One region of the Kitasatospora sp. NPDC032121 genome, then DNA from elsewhere that is predicted to be linked to it. Evidence: riboswitches for the same ligand, from Rfam matches in the RefSeq annotation. Region 1 holds a riboswitch; each other region holds the start of a gene.

What was found. Region 1 has a riboswitch for cobalamin ahead of ACZ5OX_RS15060 (ribonucleoside-diphosphate reductase subunit alpha). Riboswitches for the same ligand answer to the same signal wherever they lie in the genome.
Region 2: another riboswitch for cobalamin. It lies ahead of metE (5-methyltetrahydropteroyltriglutamate--homocysteine S-methyltransferase); the one in region 1 lies ahead of ACZ5OX_RS15060 (ribonucleoside-diphosphate reductase subunit alpha).
Region 3: another riboswitch for cobalamin. It lies ahead of ACZ5OX_RS22255 (cobalamin biosynthesis protein); the one in region 1 lies ahead of ACZ5OX_RS15060 (ribonucleoside-diphosphate reductase subunit alpha).
Region 4: another riboswitch for cobalamin. It lies ahead of ACZ5OX_RS26360 (CoA-acylating methylmalonate-semialdehyde dehydrogenase); the one in region 1 lies ahead of ACZ5OX_RS15060 (ribonucleoside-diphosphate reductase subunit alpha).

What each region holds. Positions count from the first base shown of each region.
Region 1 covers NZ_JBVILX010000004.1:242,428-246,837, forward strand. The annotation lists gene ACZ5OX_RS15050 (glycoside hydrolase family 26 protein) at 1-585, opposite strand, end outside; gene ACZ5OX_RS15055 (hypothetical protein) at 764-1,789, opposite strand; cobalamin riboswitch at 2,140-2,265, shown strand; gene ACZ5OX_RS15060 (ribonucleoside-diphosphate reductase subunit alpha) at 2,458-4,410, shown strand, end outside.
Region 2 covers NZ_JBVILX010000003.1:344,813-349,222, forward strand. The annotation lists gene cobF (precorrin-6A synthase (deacetylating)) at 1-577, opposite strand, end outside; gene ACZ5OX_RS12515 (acyl-CoA thioesterase) at 1,075-1,527, shown strand; cobalamin riboswitch at 1,618-1,826, shown strand; gene metE (5-methyltetrahydropteroyltriglutamate--homocysteine S-methyltransferase) at 2,000-4,315, shown strand; gene ACZ5OX_RS12525 (hypothetical protein) at 4,350-4,410, shown strand, end outside.
Region 3 covers NZ_JBVILX010000008.1:276,686-281,095, reverse strand. The annotation lists gene ACZ5OX_RS22260 (alpha/beta hydrolase) at 187-1,197, opposite strand; cobalamin riboswitch at 1,662-1,794, shown strand; gene ACZ5OX_RS22255 (cobalamin biosynthesis protein) at 1,902-2,972, shown strand; gene ACZ5OX_RS22250 (cobyric acid synthase) at 2,969-4,410, shown strand, end outside.
Region 4 covers NZ_JBVILX010000012.1:23,696-28,105, reverse strand. The annotation lists gene ACZ5OX_RS26365 (acyl-CoA dehydrogenase family protein) at 1-625, opposite strand, end outside; gene ACZ5OX_RS26360 (CoA-acylating methylmalonate-semialdehyde dehydrogenase) at 634-2,133, opposite strand; cobalamin riboswitch at 2,346-2,536, opposite strand; gene ACZ5OX_RS26355 (hypothetical protein) at 2,659-3,105, opposite strand; gene ACZ5OX_RS26350 (acyl-CoA synthetase) at 3,107-4,410, opposite strand, start outside.

The sequences.
Region 1 (4,410 bases):
GCCGTCCTCGGCGCGCGGGTGGCCGCTCCACACGGCGGAGAGCAGGTCGACGGCGTCATCGGTGTACTGCCAGCCGGCCCGGCAGGTGGGCCAGCGGCCGGCCGAGTAGGACCGGGGATTGCCGACGCCCCAGCCGTTCTGGCCGTAGCCCGGGCCGAGGTCGGTCTCCACGAAACCGGGCAGCTTGCCGGTGATGTCGGCGGCCTTCTTGTAGTAGTAGCCGACCTGCTTGGTGCCCCGGTAGTCCCCGTACTCGGGGTTGTTGCGCTCGTTGTGCGCCTCGACGTGCTGGCCGATCACCGTGCCGCCGCTCTGCCCGGTGCGGGCCTGGGACTCCAGGTCGGCGAGGAACTGCTGGACGGCGCGGGCGTTCGGCGAGGCCTGCGGGTCCCGGGCGAGCAGGTCCCGGCCCACCTCCGGCGGCAGGGTGCGCCCGGGCAGGCCGACCGACACCGGGACGCGCGGGAGCTGTTCGCCGTCGGCCCGGCCGTCGTGGTCCAGCAGGAAGACCGCTCCCGCGGCGGCGACGATCCCGGCCGCGGCCAGGACGGCGGGCTTGCCGCGCAGGGCTCTGGGCAGGGCCACTGACCGCTCCTCCGGTTGCTCGCCGGCGCCGCCCCCCACGGACGCAACCGGAAACGCGTACGACATGACTGTCCCGAGAGCCTGCCACACTCCCCCGGCCTGCGCGAACGGTCGGCCGGGGGCCGGGGTGTCACGGCGGATCAGCCCGCCGTGCCCGCCCGCGGGACGCCCCGGCGGATCAGCCCGCCGAGGCCGGAGCGGTGCCCTGGACTCCGGGCGCGGCCGAGGACGCGGCCTTGGCGCGCTTGAGCAACTGCCCCTTCACGTGCTCCGCGAACCCGGAGGCCGCCGCGGTCGCCGTGGCGTCCGGGGCGTTGCCGCCCTTCGCCGAGCCCTCGACCGTGAAGTAGCCGTACCGGCCCAGGCTGTTGTGGGTGCCGGTGCAGCCGGCGCCGGCGCAGAAGGCCGGCGCCCCGGCCGCCGGCGCGCCCTTGAGCTGCCCGGTGAAGTTCTTCAGCGCGGTCTCGGCCTGGAGCTTGTGGTCGAAGACCGCCACCCCGACGGTGACCGCGCTCTCACCGGAGACGTACGTCGCCCGGAGCACCTGCTGGCACCCCTGGTCGCCGAGCACCTTGCCCAGCCCGCCGGTCGTGGAGTTCCCGTCCCAGCAGGGCGAGTCCAGCGCCACGACGGTCCGGTTCCAGGTGGCGCCGTTGATCGTCACCTGGAGCGCGGAGAACAGCGCTCCCGCGTCCTGCGGCGCCGGGTCGGTGGCGGCCTCCCAGATCGGCTTGGACGGGTCGTCCGGCTGGCCGCCCGGCGTGCCGGACGTACTCGGAGGCGCGACCGGCTGGGTGCTCTTGACGGCCGTCGGGGAGCCGTCGTCCTTCTTGCCCTTGAACAGCACCACACCGCCGGCGACCAGGCCGCCCACCACGGCGACCGCGGCCACCACGCCGATGACCCTCATCCGGCGACGGCGCTTGCCCTCGGCCTCGTTGCGGTCCGCCAGCGCGTCCCAGTCCGGCTCGGCCCGCTGCGGCGGGACCGGCTGCTGGGGCTGCTGCTGGAGGTGCCACTGGGGCTGCGGCTGGGGGGCCGGCTGGGGCTGGGGCTGCGGCTGCTGCTGCGCGAAGGGCGGCGGCGCGACGGGCTGCGGCTGGGCGTGCGGCGGCTGCCCGACCGGCGGAGCCGGCTGCGGCGCGGGCGCGACCGGCTGCGGCACCGGCGGGATGGGCTGCGCGACCGGCTGCGCCGCCGGCACGACCGGCCCGTACGAGGCCGGCGGCGGCCCGAAACCCCCGCTCGGCGGCGGTACCGGACCAGGTACCACCGGCTGCTGACTCTGTGCGCCCCCCGGCCCGGCGGGAGGCGTTCCCTGCGGCCCCTGCCCAGGTACGCCAGTTCCGTCGCTCATGCGCCCAGATCGTAGGGCATCCTCGTGTCGGCCGATCCTCCCGGTGACCATTCCGTATCGAAACCAGGACGCCCCCGGCCCGGTTCCGGGGCCTCGCAGGGCCATCCTGGGCCACGTTTCCGGTACCACCGGTCATCGCCCCGACACGCGGCGCCGCACTACATCTGGGGTCGCTTCAGGGAGACACCACTACATGTATGCTCGCTTCTGCTGTCGATGCAGGGGAACCCGGTGCGAATCCGGGACTGCCCCGCAGCGGTGTGCGGGCGGCTCCAGCAGCCGTACCCGCGAGTCCGATGACCTGCCGACAGCGTGCGCCACGGCCCTCCCGCAGAGGCCGCGCCGACACGAGCAGTACCCCTCCGGGCCTCGCGGGCGGGCCGGGGAGTCACCGTCGCGCGACGCCGTCTGCGTTCGTGCCGTGCTCCCCTGCCCCGATCGGCCCGGTGGCCCCCGATCACCGCCGCCGATCGCCGCCAGGAGAGAGCGCCTTGACCACCGCCGCCTCAGCCACCCTGCCCGCCCAGGGCACCGGTACCGCCTTCACCGACCCGACGGTCTCCGACCCCGGCGGCGCCCTGCTGCGGCTGCTCACCGACCGCAGCACCGACCTCACCGAGGTCGACCCCGGCCACGTCGCCGCCGCCGCGCTGCGCGGCCGCCACGCCGGCTCGGACTTCGCCGAGCTGCGCGGGCTGGCCGTGGACGCCGCCGCATCGATGATCGCCGAGGACCCCCAGTACTCGAAGCTGGCCGCCCGCCTGCTCGCCCTGGAGATCGTCGACGAGGCGAATAGCCAGGGCTCGGTGTCCTTCTCCGCCTCGATCGCCGTCGGCCACACCGAGGGCCTGATCGGCGACACCACCGCGGACTTCGTCGCCAAGCACGCCGCCGCCCTGGACGCGCTGATCGACACCACCGGCGACGACCGCTTCGAGTACTTCGGCCTGCGCACCGTGCAGTCCCGCTACCTGCTGCGCCACCCGATCACCCGCAAGGTGATCGAGACCCCGCAGCACTTCCTGCTCCGCGTCGCCTGTGGCCTGGCGGTCGGCGACAGCGAGCAGTCGGTCCGCGAGGTGGCCGAGCTGTACGGCCTGATGAGCCGCCTGGAGTACCTGACCTCCTCGCCGACGCTCTTCAACTCCGGCACCCGGCACCCGCAGATGTCGAGCTGCTACCTGCTCGACTCGCCGCTGGACAACCTGGACTCGATCTACAACCGCTACGCGCAGATCGCCCGCCTCTCCAAGCACGCCGGCGGCATCGGCCTGTCCTACTCGCGCATCCGCTCGCGCGGCAGCCTGATCCGCGGCACCAACGGCAAGTCCAACGGCATCGTGCCGTTCCTGCGCACCCTCGACTCCTCCGTCGCCGCCGTCAACCAGGGCGGCCGCCGCAAGGGCGCGGCCTGCGTCTACCTGGAGACCTGGCACGCCGACATCGAGGAGTTCCTGGAGCTCCGCGACAACACCGGCGAAGAGGCCCGCCGCACCCACAACCTCAACCTGGCGCACTGGATCCCGGACGAGTTCATGCGCCGGGTCAACGCCAACGAGGACTGGTCGCTGTTCTCCCCGGCCGACGTGCCGGAGCTGGTCGACCTGTGGGGCGCCGACTTCGACGAGGCCTACCGCAAGGCCGAGCAGGCCGGCAAGGCCGTCCGCACCATCCCGGCGCAGACCCTGTACGCCCGCATGATGCGCACCCTGGCGCAGACCGGCAACGGCTGGATGACCTTCAAGGACGCCTCCAACCGCGCCGCCAACCAGACCGCCCTGCCGGGCCGCACGGTGCACTCCTCCAACCTGTGCACCGAGATCCTGGAGGTCACGGACGACTCCGAGACCGCCGTCTGCAACCTGGGCTCGGTCAACCTGGGCGCCCACGTCGCCGCCGGCGCCTCGGCCGACGACCTGATCGGCGCGATGGACTGGGAGCGGCTGGACGCCACCGTGCGCACCGCCGTCACCTTCCTCGACCGCGTGGTGGACATCAACTTCTACCCGACCACCGAGGCCGGGACGTCCAACTCCCGCTGGCGCCCGGTCGGCCTCGGCGTGATGGGCCTCCAGGACGTCTTCTTCAAGCTGCGGATCGACTTCGACTCGGCCGAGGCCAAGGCCCTCTCCACCCTCATCGCCGAGCGCATCATGCTCACCGCCTACGAGCGCTCCGCCGACCTGGCCGAGCAGCTCGGCCGCCACGAGGCGTACGGCGAGACCCGCGCCGCCCGCGGCGAGCTGCACATCGACCACTTCCCGACGGCCGCCCCGCAGTGGGCCGACCGCTGGACGGCGCTGCGCGCCCGGATCGCCGAGACCGGCCTGCGCAACTCGCTGCTGCTGGCCATCGCGCCGACCGCGACCATCGCCTCCATCGCCGGCGTGTACGAGTGCATCGAGCCGCAGGTGTCCAACCTGTTCAAGCGCGAGACGCTGTCCGGCGAGTTCCTCCAGGTCAACCCG
Region 2 (4,410 bases), on a different contig from region 1:
TGAAGGCGGCCCGGCCGTCGAGCATCACCACCACGTCGTCCACCCCCTCGGGGAAGCCCTCGGCCAGGCGGCGGCCGGTGGTGATCTGCACCGGGCGGCCGACCCTGGTCAGCGTGGTGCGGTGCCGGGCGGCGAGCGCGGAGACGCTACTGATGCCCGGGATGACCTGGTACTCGAACGGCGCGCCGCCCCGGGTGGACACGTCGTCCACCACGGCGATGACGCTGTCGTAGAGGGCCGGGTCGCCCCAGACCAGGAACGCGCCGCTCTCGCCCGGGCCGAGGTGCTCGGCGAGCAGCTGTTCGACCAGGTCGGCGCGGCGGACGCGCCAGTCGTCCACGGCGGCCGCGTACGCCGGGGTCGTGCGGTCCCGCTCGGCGTCCGGCACCTCGACCACGCGGTGCCCGGGCCGTCCGTGCTCGGCCAGCATCCGGCGGCGCAGCGCGATCAGGTCCTGCCGTTCCTCGCTCTTGTCGAGGATGAAGAAGACGTCGGTGCGACCGATCGCCTTGACCGCTTGCAGGGTGAGGTGGTCCGGGTCGCCCGCACCGATGCCGATGACGAAGATGTGCCGCATGGGGGACATTCTGCCGTCCGCCCCGGCGTACGGGCCCGGGGGCCGTGCATGGCCGGCCGAAGCGGTGGGCGGTGGCTGTGAGCTGCGCGGATGGACGTAAGCTGGCGAGGCAGCTGGTTCGCCCCGCCCGCCGGGCGGGGTGTCGTCACGAGGGAACCCGGAGGGAGTCCGGGACCGCCCGCGGCGGCGAGCGGCAACGACCGCCGTCCTGCGCGCCGGGCCCGGCAACGGGTCCGGGGAGCGACGACCGGTGGGTGTCCGTCCCGGTTCGGCCGGGAGGGCGCGCCCACGAGTCCGAAGACCTGCCGCTGCCCGCGTGCCGTGGTGGCCCGCGGCCCACCACGACCCCGAGGGCGGGCCGATGGTGCGGGTGGGCCGTATACGGACGGCTGCCCGCTCCTCGGCGTGCCCGAGGTGCGCGACCTCACGAAGGAGAGTTCCGTGCAGCGGAACGCCGACCACGATTCCCACGGCGCCATGACGGGCGGGCCGTCGCTGTGACCAGTCCCGCTGTCCTCTCCCGCACCCCGGCCGACTCGGCGGTCACCCTCGCCCACATCATGAGCGACCACGACACCAACCTCTACGGTTCGGTGCACGGCGGCGTGATGATGAAGCTGATCGACGACGCGGCCGCCGCGGCCGCGGGCCGGCACGCCGGTGTTCCCGCGGTCACCGTCTCCGTCCGGGGGATGTCGTTCCTCGCGCCCGTCCGGGCGGGAGACCTCCTCACCGTCCGAGCCCGGGTCGGCAGCGTCGGGCGGACCTCGATGGACGTGTCGGTGGAGGTGACCTCGGAGCGTTGGAACCTCGCCGGGCCGGTGACCCGGGTGGCGACGGCGGAGCTGGTCTTCGTGGCGATCGACTCGCAGGGGCGGCCCCACCCCGTCCCCGAGCTGGTCCCGGAGGACGGCGGCCCCGACAAGCTGCGCGGACCTTCGGCCGAGTAGCCGTACGCGGCGGCGACGTCCCACGATACGGACGCCTTTCGAGATTTCCGCCTCGACGGCGACCTTCTGCCCCTAAGCTGGCGACGCAGCTGGTTCGCCCCGTCCGCCAGGCGGGGTGTCGTAAGAGGGAACCCGGTGACGCCTTTCAACTGGCCAGTCCGGGACTGCCCCGCAGCGGTGAGTGGGAACGACCGCCGTCATACGCACTGGACCCGGGACGGGTCTGGGAAGCGACGGCCAGTAGGTGTCCGCCCCGGTTTCGGCCGGGTGGGCGTGCCCACGAGTCCGAAGACCTGCCACTGCCCGTGCGCGACCGTTCGCGTGCGGCCATCCGGTGACCTCGTGGGCGGGTCGGCGACCATACCAGGCGGAGCCGTGCACGGGTGCGGGTGTCCGTCCGGTTCGTCATCCCTTCGCGTCCTCGTGCCACCACCGGTGCACTTGAGGATTCAGGCTCGCGAAGGAGAGTCCCTTGACAGCGAAGTCCGCAGCCGCGGCGTCCGTGGCCACCGCGTACGGCTACCCCCGGCAGGGTCGTGACCGTGAACTGAAGAAGGCGATCGAGGGCTACTGGAAGGGCGTGGTCACGGCCGAGGCGCTGCTGTCGACCGCGGCCGACCTGCGCCGGACCAACTGGGCCCAGCTCGCCGAGGCGGGGGTCGGGGAGGTCCCGACCGGTGACTTCTCGTTCTACGACCACGTGCTGGACGCCAGCGTGGCGGTCGGCGCGATCCCGCCGCGGCACCGGGAGGCGGTCGACGCCGACCCGCTGGACGGGTACTTCGCGATGGCGCGCGGCAACCAGGACGTCGCGCCGCTGGAGATGACCAAGTGGTTCGACACCAACTACCACTACCTGGTGCCGGAGTTGGGGCCGGACACGGTGTTCGCCGCGAACCCGGCCAAGGCGGTCGGCGAGTTCGAGGAGGCCCTCGCGCTCGGCCACACCGCCCGTCCGGTGCTGGTCGGTCCGGTGACCTACCTGCTGCTGGCCAAGCCGGCCCCCGGGGTGGCCGAGGACTTCCAGCCGATCACCCTGCTGGACCGGCTGCTGCCGGTCTACGCGGAGCTGCTCGCGGCGCTCGGGGCCGCGGGGGCCGAGTGGGTCCAGCTGGACGAGCCCGCGCTGGTCCAGGACCGGACCCCGGCCGAGCTGAACGCCGCCGCCCGGGCCTACCGCGAGCTCGGCGCCCTCACCGAGCGGCCCAAGCTGCTGATCGCGAGCTACTTCGACCGGCTCGGCGAGGCGCTGCCGGTGCTGGCCAAGGCCCCGGTGGAGGGCCTGGCGCTGGACTTCACCGGTCCGGCCGCCGCCAACCTGGAGGACCTCGCCGCCGTCGGCGGCCTGCCCGGCAAGCGGCTGGTCGCCGGGGTGATCGACGGGCGCAACATCTGGATCAACGACCTGGAGAAGTCGCTGTCCACCCTGGCGACCCTGCTGGGCCTCGCCGGCATCGTCGACGTCGCGCCGTCCTGCTCCCTGCTGCACGTCCCGCTCGACGCCGCCGCCGAACGGGAGTTGGACCCGCAGATCGCCCGCTGGCTGGCCTTCGCCAAGCAGAAGGCCGCCGAGACGGCGCTGCTCGCCCGCGGCCTGCGCGAGGGCACCGGCGCGATCACCGCCGAACTCGCCGCCAACCGAGCCGACCTCGCCTCCCGCGCCAACTCCCCGATCACCCACGACCCGGCGGTGCGCGCCCGGGCCGCCGCCGTCACCGCCGACGACACCCGCCGGGCCCAGGCCTACCCGCAGCGGGCCGAGGCCCAGCGCGCCCGGCTCGGCCTGCCGCTGCTGCCGACCACCACCATCGGATCCTTCCCGCAGACCACCGAACTGCGCACCGCACGCGCCGATCTGACGGCTGGTCGGATCGACGCGAACACCTACCGGGAGCGGATGGAGGCCGAGATCCGCGAGGTCATCGCCTACCAGGAGAAGGCCGGCCTGGACGTCCTGGTGCACGGCGAGCCCGAACGCAACGACATGGTCCAGTACTTCGCCGAGCAGCTCACCGGCTACCTCGCCACCCGGCACGGCTGGGTCCAGTCGTACGGCACCCGGTACGTACGCCCGCCGGTGCTGGCCGGGGACATCTCCCGCCCGCACCCGATGACCACCGACTGGTTCGGCTACGCGCAGAGCCTGACCGACCGCCCGGTCAAGGGCATGCTCACCGGCCCGGTCACCATGCTCGCGTGGTCCTTCGTCCGCGACGACCAGCCGCTCGCCGACACCGCCCGCCAGGTCGCCCTCGCCCTGCGCGACGAGGTCGGCGACCTGGAGGCGGCGGGCGCGGCCGTGGTCCAGGTGGACGAACCGGCCCTGCGCGAGACCCTCCCGCTGCGGGCCGCCGCCCGCCCGGCGTACCTGGACTGGGCCACCGAGGCCTTCCGGCTGGCCACTTCCGGGGTGCGGGCCGACACCCAGATCCACACCCACATGTGCTACGCCGAGTTCGGCGCGATCATGACCGCGATCGACGACCTCGACGCGGACGTCATCTCGCTGGAGGCCACCCGCTCCCACATGGAGGTGGCCGGTGAACTCGCCGAGGCGGGCTACCCGCGCGAGGTGGGCCCCGGCGTCTGGGACATCCACTCGCCGCGCGTCCCCGGCACCGCGGAGGCGGTCTCCCTGCTGCGCGCGGGCCTGGCGGCGATCCCGGCGGAGCGGCTCTGGGTCAACCCGGACTGCGGGTTGAAGACCCGCGGCTGGCCGGAGACCCGGGCCTCGCTGGAGAGCCTGGTCGCCGCCGCCCGGACGCTGCGCGCGGAACTGGCCGGCTGACGGAGGTCGGCTGGCGGGAGCCGGAGCGGGCGCGGTGAGGCCGCCGCGCCCGCCCCGGCGGCTGCGCGTCCTCCAGCGGGCGTTGACGGAGGGTG
Region 3 (4,410 bases), on a different contig from region 1:
AAGCCGAGCGGAAAAACCGACGGGACCCGGCCGAAAGCGCCCCGCGCGGAGAGGGGGGCTCACGCGGAACGGCTCGTACGGCAGGACTCGCGCGGAAAGGCTCGCACGGAACGGCTCGCGCGGAAAGGCTCGCACGGAACGGCTCGCGCGGAACGGCTCGAGCGGAAGGGCTCGCGCGGAGGGCGGCTAGAGCAGCGGAGTGAGCCACCGGCGGAGGAGCTCGGCATAGCGCTCGGGGGCGCTGTTCCAGAGGGTCGCGTGGTCGGCGCCGGGGAAGGCCTGGAGGCTGACCACGTCGCGGCGGGCGGCGGCCAGCTTCTGGACGGCGCCGAAGGGGGCGATCCGGTCCTCGGGGCTGTGCAGGAGGAGGGTGGGCACCCGCAGGTCGGCACCCTCGGCGATGCGGCCGAAGTCGGCGAGGTCGACGCCGGTCCGGCCCTCGGCGGCGAGGGCGCCGAGCTCCGCCGCGACGCCCGGGAAGCCGGAGCGGGCGGCGTCCCGGCGGGCTGAGGCCGGGAGGTCGAGCACGGGTGAGTCGAGGACCAGGCCCCGGACGGCGTGCGACCAGGCGGAGCGGGCCGCCGTGTGGAGGACCATGGTCGCACCGAGGGACCAGCCGTAGAGGATCACGTTGCCGGCGCCGCTGTGCAGCGCCAGCCGTATCGCCGCCTCGACGTCGCGCCACTCGGTCTCGCCGAAGTGGCTGAGCCCGTCCGGGGAGGCGGGGGCGCCCCGGTCGCCGCGGTAGGTGACGGCGAGGGCGGGCAGGCCGAGCCGGTCGAGGACGGGGAGCACGGGGAGGGTCTGCCGACGGTCGGCCTCGGGGCCGTGCACCAGGATCACCCAGGTGCCGCGTTTGCCGTCGAGCTGCCAGGCGGGAAGGGCGCCGAGCTCGCCGTCGACGGCGGTGTCGGCGAAGGCGAGGCCGAGCGCCTCGGTGGGGTCGCCGAGGTGGACCCGCGGGGTGAAGCGGACCTCGGTGCCGGGGGTGAGGGTGCCCCGGTCGGCGCGGACCAGCCGGCGGGTGACCTCCTGCTCGTCACTGTGCAGGACCTCCTCGACGACCGCGTGACCGCCGTCCGCCCACTCGACCGCCCAGCGGCCGGGGCGCAGGCTCCCGGGGCCGCGGGTGAAGGTGACCCGCCCGGGGGCGAGGCCGAGGACCACGACCGGAGCGGACTCCTGAACAGTGGTCACCGGACGGACCATCCGCTCGGATGCCCGACGGCCGATCACCAGCACGGCGGCCCCGACCGCGGCGGCCGCCACGACGGCTGCGGTTCCCCAACGCATTTCGTTCCCCGCTCTCGTGCCTCACGGACCGGACGGTGTTCGGACACCAGTTCACCGGCGCCCCGCCCGCCCGGCCACCGGGCTGGGCCGTCCGGGTCACCCGGGCGGCGGACCGGCCCTGCCGAGGAGCCGGCGGCCCTGGCTCTGCCGAGGTGGCGCCACAGACGGGTGGCGAGGACGGCGGGCCGGCGGAAAGACGAAGGCCGAGGACGAGGACGAGGGCAGCGGCAGGCCCCGTCCTCGGCCCGCCGCGCCGGCCGGTCCCACGGGGCGTCAGCGGCGTCCGGGTGTGACCAACCCCTCCGTGACCTCGGTTGACTCCCGGTTCGGGCCCGTGATGGGATCCTGGGGCCAAACGGAGGCATGGAGAGGAAGCCGGTGGAAGTCCGGCGCGGTCCCGCCACTGTCACCGGGGAGCACGCTCGGAACATCGCCACGGCGGGCCGTCGACGGCCGCTGGAAGGCTCCGAGGGTGCGTTCGACCCGGAAGCCAGGAGACTCTCGCCGCCGTCACGTCGATCCAGGGCGCGGACCCTGAGTGAGGACACGCACGCGATGCAGGCTGCCCCGCCCTGCCCGACCCCGAGCTGCCTTCCGCCGTGCGACCGATGATCCCGCCCGCGCCTTCCCCTTCCGTGCGCCGCCCGCTGACCCGCGCCGCCGCGTTCGCGCTCGGCGCCGCCGCGGGCTACGCCGCCGACGCCCGCTTCGCCGACCCCCGCCGGGGCCACCCGGTGGCCGTCTTCGGCAGCGCCGCGACCCGGCTGGAGCGGCGGCTGTGGCGCGACGGCCGCGCCGCCGGGGCCGGGTACACGGCGCTGTGCGTGGGCGCGGTCGCGGCGGGCGCGCTCGCCCTGGACCGTACGGTGGGCCGGCGCCCGCTGGGCCGGGCGGCGCTGGCGGCGGCCGCGACCTGGACGGTGCTCGGCGGCACCTCGCTGACCCGGGAGGCGCGCACCATCGGCCGCTCGCTGGCGGCGGGCGACCTCACGGCCGCGCGGGAACGGCTGCCGCACCTGTGCGGGCGGGATCCGAGCGCGCTGGACGGGCAGCAGATCGCCCGGGCGGTGGTCGAGTCGGTGGCGGAGAACACCGCCGACGCCGTGGTCAACGCGCTGACCTGGGGCGCCCTGGCCGGCACGCCCGGCCTGCTCGCCTTCCGCGCCGTGAACACCCTGGACGCCATGGTGGGCCACCGCTCGCCGCGCTACGCCCGGTTCGGCTGGGCCTCGGCCCGGCTGGACGACCTGGCGGGCTGGCCGGGCGCCCGGCTGACGGCCCTGCTGACGGTGGCCGCCGCGCCCGAACCGCGGACGGCCTGGCGGGTCTGGCGGCGCGACGGCTCCGCGCACCCGAGCCCGAACGCGGGCCAGGCCGAGTCGGCGTTCGCCGGCGCGGTGGGCGTCCGGTTGGGCGGGACGCTGCGGTACGGCGAGCGCGTGGAGAACCGGCCGGTCCTGGGCGCGGAGCTGCGGCCGGTGACGGTGGACGACATCGAGCGGGCCTGCGCGCTCTCCCGGCGGGTGGGCGCGCTGGCGCTGGGTACGACGGTCGCGGGGCACGTCCTGCTGCGGATGCTGGCGAAACGGGTGCTGGCGAAACGTGCGCTGACGCAACGGGTGCTGACGGAACGGGTGCCGGCGAAGCGACTGCTGCCGAGGATGAGGGGACGGGGATGAGCAACGCACTGCTGGTCGCGGGGACGACCTCGGACGCGGGCAAGAGCGTGGTGACGGCCGGGATCTGCCGTTGGCTCGCCCGCCAGGGCGTGCGGGTCGCGCCGTTCAAGGCGCAGAACATGTCGCTGAACTCCTTCGTCACCTCCGACGGCGCCGAGATCGGCCGCGCCCAGGCGATGCAGGCACAGGCCGCCCGGGTGGAGCCGGAGGCGGCGATGAACCCGGTGCTGCTCAAGCCGGGCGCGGACGGCCGCAGCCAGGTGGTGCTGCTCGGCAGGCCGGTGGCCGAGGTGGGCGCGCTGGACTACCGCGAGCGCAAGCCCGTCCTGCTGGAGCGCTCCCTGGAGTGCCTGGCCGACCTGCGCCGCCGCTACGACGTGGTGGTCTGCGAGGGCGCGGGCTCGCCCGCCGAGATCAACCTGCGCGACCGCGACATCGCCAACATGGGCCTGGCCACGGCCGCCGCCCTGCCGGTGGTGGTGGTCGGGGACATCGACCGGGGCGGGGTCTTCGCGGCGATGTACGGGACGCTGGCGCTGCTGTCGGCGGAGGACCAGCGGCACGTGGCGGGCTGGTTCGTCAACAAGTTCCGCGGCGACGCGCGCCTGCTGGCACCCGGACTGGACATGCTGCGCGAGCTGACCGGCCGTCCGGTGCTGGGCACGCTGCCGATGCTGCCCGGGCTCTGGCTGGACGCCGAGGACTCGCTGGACCTGTCCACGGTGGTGGACCGGGCGGACGGGCCCGGGCCGCTCGGCGCGGACGTGCTGCGGGTGGCCGTGGTGCGCTTCCCCCGGCTGTCCAACTTCACCGACGTGGACGCGCTCGTGCAGGAGCCGGGCGTGCTGGTGCGCTGGGCGACCAGGCCGGAGGAGCTGGCCGACGCCGACCTGGTGGTGCTGCCCGGCACCCGGGCCACCGTCGCGGACCTCGCCTGGCTGCGCGAGCGCGGCCTGGAGCCGGCCCTGCGGGCGCGGGCGGCGGCCGGCCTGCCGGTCCTCGGGGTCTGCGGCGGCTACCAGATGCTGGCGCACTCGATCGTGGACGAGGTCGAGTCGAAGGCGGGCGCCGTCGAGGGCCTCGGGCTGCTGCCGACGCACGTGCGGTTCGGCGCAGAGAAGGTGTTGGCCCGCCCGGTCGGCGAGGCGTACGGGCAGCGGGTCGAGGGCTACGAGATCCACCACGGAGTGGTGACGGTCGAGGGCGGGGACGCCTTCCTGGACGGCTGCCGGGTGGGCGCGGTCTGGGGCACGACCTGGCACGGCGCGCTGGAGAACGACGGATTCCGTCGCGAACTCCTGCGCGAGGTCGCCGAGTTGTCCGGGCGGGCGTTCGTCCCGGCGCCGGACACCTCCTTCGCCGCGGCGCGCGAGGCCCGGCTGGACCGGCTGGGCGACCTGATCGAGGAGCACGCGGACACCGACGCGCTGTGGAAGCT
Region 4 (4,410 bases), on a different contig from region 1:
GCCGGGTGGGCTGGGCGTTCCAGCCCATCTTCCGCTCGTTCGGCCCGAACGAGACGCCGGGGTCGTCCCGTTGGACGACGAAGGCGGACACCCCGTCGGCCCCCGGGCCGCCGGTGCGGGCCATCACCAGGTAGACCTCGGAGGCGCCGGCGCCGGAGATGAACTGCTTGACGCCGTCCAGCACCCAGGCGTCCCCGTCCCGGCGGGCCCGGGTGGTCAGCGCGGCGGCGTCCGAGCCGGCGCCCGGCTCGGTGAGGCAGTAGCTGGCGGGGGTCTCCATCGTGCAGAGACCAGCCAGCCGGCGGGCGCGCTGGGCGTCGTCGCCGTAGCGGTCGATCATCCAGGCGACCATGTTGTGGATGGACAGGTAGGCGGCGATCGAGGGGCAGCCGGTCGCCAGCGCCTCGAAGACGAGCACGCCGTCGGCGCGGGTGAGCCCGGATCCGCCGGACTCCTCGCCGACGTAGACGCCGGCCAGGCCGACCTCCGCCGCCTTGCGCAGCACGTCCACCGGGAAGTGCTTGGCCTGGTCCCACTCGACGGCGTTCGGCGCGAGGTGCTCGCGGGCGAAGGCCCGGGTCGTCTCGACGATGGCGAGTTGATCGTCGGTCAGTTGAGCGTGCACGGCCCGCCTCAGCCCATCGTCGGCATGGTGAAGCTCGCGCCCTCCTTGACCCCGGAGGGCCAGCGCGAGGTGACGGTGCGGGTGCGGGTGTAGAAGCGGATCGAGTCCGGCCCGTGCTGGTTGAGGTCGCCGAAGGCGGAGCGCTTCCAACCGCCGAAGGTGTGGTAGGCGATCGGGACCGGGATGGGCACGTTGACGCCGACCATGCCGGTGTTCACCCGGCGGGTGAAGTCGCGGGCGGTGTCGCCGTCCCGGGTGTAGATGGCCACGCCGTTGCCGTACTCGTGCTCGCTGGGCAGCCGCAGCGCCTCCTCGTAGTCGGCGGCGCGGACGACGGTGAGCACCGGGCCGAAGATCTCCTCCTGGTAGATCCGCATGTCCGGGGTGACCCGGTCGAACAGCGAGGCGCCGAGGAAGTAGCCGTCCTCGTGGCCGGGGAGGCGGAAGTCCCTTCCGTCCACGACGAGTTCGGCGCCCTCCCGGACGCCGAGGTCCAGGTGGCCGCGGACGCGGTCCAGCGCGTCGCGGCCCACCAGCGGGCCGAAGTCCGCCGCCTGGTCGTCCGAGCGGCCGACCTTCAGCGCGGCGATCCGCTCGACCAGCTTGGCCACCAGGGCGTCCGCGGTCTCCTCACCCACCGGGACGGCGACCGAGATCGCCATGCAGCGTTCTCCGGCCGAGCCGTAGCCGGCACCGACCAGCGCGTCGGCGGCCTGGTCGAGGTCGGCGTCCGGCATCACGATCATGTGGTTCTTGGCGCCGCCGAAGCACTGCGCCCGCTTCCCGTGCGCGGCGGCGGTCGCGTACACGTACTGGGCGATCGGCGTGGAGCCGACGAAACCGAGCGCCTCGACCCGCGGGTCCTCCAGCAGGGTGTCCACGGCCTCCTTGCCGCCGTTGACCACGTTGAGCACGCCGGGTGGCAGCCCGGCCTCCAGGAACAGCTCGGCCAGCCGCAGCGGCACCGAGGGGTCGCGCTCGGAGGGCTTGAGGACGAAGGCGTTGCCGCAGGCCAGCGCGGGTGCGGCCTTCCACAGCGGGATCATCGCGGGGAAGTTGAACGGCGTGATGCCGGCGACGACACCGAGCGGCTGGCGCATCGAGTAGACGTCGATGCCGGTGCCGGCGTTGTCGCTGAACTCGCCCTTCAGCAGGTGCGGGATCCCGGCGGCGAACTCCACGACCTCCAGGCCGCGTTGGATGTCGCCGTGGGCGTCCGCGACGGTCTTGCCGTGCTCGGCGGACAGCAGCCGGGCCAGTTCCTCCCTCTCCTGCTCGACCAGTTGCAGGAATCGCAGCAGCACCCGCGCCCGCCGCTGCGGGTTCCACGCCGCCCACGCGGGCTGGGCCTGCGCGGAGTCGGCGATCACCGCCTCGACCTCGGCGCGGTCGGCCAGCGGCACCCGGGCCTGCACCCGGCCGGTGTTGGGGTCGTACACGTCGCCGAAGCGGCCGGACGTCCCGGCGACGCGCTTGCCGCCGACGAAGTGGGTCAGTTCACGGACCATCGGTTCCTACTCTCGACAGGGTCGGGGAGAGGAGGAATGGAGGCCGCCGCCGACGGGCGGGCGCACGGTGATGCGGCCCCGCGACGTCACGGTGGCGGTGGCATGACGAGCTGTCAGAGCGAGTGGGCCCCGGCAGTCGTCGGCACAGGACAGCCAGGAGCAGCGGAACGGGAGCAGCCCGGAGTCATGCGTGTCGTCTCCATCCTCGTGGAAAACACGGATCACCCGCGGCCGGTATCCTGACTCCCGGATCACCGCACGCCCTCAGGCCTTCCCGGCTGGCTGCCAGTGGCCGTCCCTCGCGAGGACGAACTCCCCGGTCACAGTGGCGGGACCGTGCCGGACTCACACCGGCTTCCCTGACACCGCGGACCTGTCATCGACCATATAGTTGGACGTCCTAGTAAGTCCAGGGGTCGCGGGGGCCTTTCGCGCGGATCACCGTCCGGCCCCACCGGGCCGACGGGCCCGTCCCCGGCCGGAGGCTGGGCCTCCGGCCGGGGACGGGCGGCGCAAGGGGCCCCCTCAGGCCCCGGGGACCCGGTCGAGGGCGGAGTCGATCCGGGTCGCCCACTCCGGCTCCCTGGTCAGCAGGCCGTACTCGCCGCTGACCAGGTCGATGTCCACGACGTGCCGGAAGCCCGCTTCCGCCGCCGCCGCGAGACGCGTCCGGTCGTCGGCGGGCGCCGCGAAGACCACCCGCCGGCACCCGGGGTCCGCCGCCGCGAGCGCGTCGGCGAAGGCCGTCAGCAGAGCGGGCAGGGCCTCGTCGGCGCAGGCGTCCACCCGGATCTCCAGGTCGCGCAGCCCCACCGGGTAGGCGTCGCGCAGCCGGCCGGCCGCGCACCGTTCCAAGCGGACCTCGATGCCGCCCGTCACCCGCAGGTCGAGGGCGTGGCGGGTGCTCCGGCGCGTCTCGGTCCGCAAGCCCGGGGCGAGGCTCACGTTCGGCAGCGGTGGCACGGGGAGCACGTCACTCCTCCTCGGCCGCGAGTTGCCGGATGACCGGCTTGTTGAGCTTGCCGGAGCCGTTGCGGGGCACGGTCTCGACGACCTTGAGGCGGCGCGGCAGCTTGTACCGGGCCAGGTGCCGGGCCGCGTGGTCGCGCACGTCGTCGAGGGTGATGCCGGTCCCCTCGGCCACCGAGACCACGGCGACGACGGTCTCACCCCACTGCGGGTCGGGGAAGCCGACGACGGCGACGTCCAGGACACCCGGCATGCCGGCGAGGGCCTGTTCGACCTCGGCCGGGTACACGTTCTCCCCGCCACTGATGATCATGTCCTTGAGGCGGTCGACGACGTACAGGCAGCCGTCCTCGTCCAGGTAGCCGATGTCCCCGGAGTGGAACCAGCCCTCCTCGTCGTACGCCTCGGCGGTCGCCTCGGGGTTGTTCCAGTAGCCGGCGGCCACGTTCGGGCCGCGGACGACGATCTCGCCCCGACGGCCCGTCTCCACCGGCCGCTTGGTGACGGCGTCGACCACCCGCACCTGGGTGTACGGCATGGGGACGCCGGCCGAGCCGATCTTGTCGAGGGTGAGTTCCGACGGGAGGTGGGTGGCGAACGGCGCGGTCTCGGTCAGGCCCCACGCCTGCTGGAGCAGCAGGCCGCGCTCGGCGTACTGCTGGACCAGCGAGGGCGGGACGGGGGCGCCCGCGACCACGACCGCCCTCAGTCGGCCGAGGTCCCGTTCGAAGAGGCCCGGCACCCGGCCCAGGGCGGCGAACATCTGCGGCACGCCGAACATCGAGTTGACCCCCAGCCGCACCAGGTCGTCGGCGCACTGCTCGGGATCGAACGTCCGGCGCACCACCACGGTGCCGCCCCGGGTGAGCGTGCGCAGCGCGAAGCTGTTCAGCGCTCCGATGTGGAACAGCGGCGCCGCCGCGTAGGTGGTGTCGCCGCGCCTGGTGTCCAGGCGCAGTTCCACGTTGACCGAGTTCCACCACACGTTGCCGTGGGTCAGGACGACGCCCTTGGGGGTTCCGGTGGTGCCTGAGGTGAACATCAGGATGGCCGGGTCGTCGGCCCGCTTCACCGCGACGGTGGGGGTGGGCTCGGCCGCCGCGAGGAGGGGGGACCACGGCTCCCAGCCCCGCGCCGGACCGGCCGGCGCCTCGGGGTCGTCGTCGACGAGCAGGAAGCGGTGCAGGTCCGTCCCGTCGCGGACCCGGTCCACGCAGGCCCGGTGGCCCTCCTCGCAGACGACGGCGGTGGCGCCGCTGCTGCGCAGCACCCCGGCGAGTTCGGGGTCGGCGAAGCGGAAGTTCACCG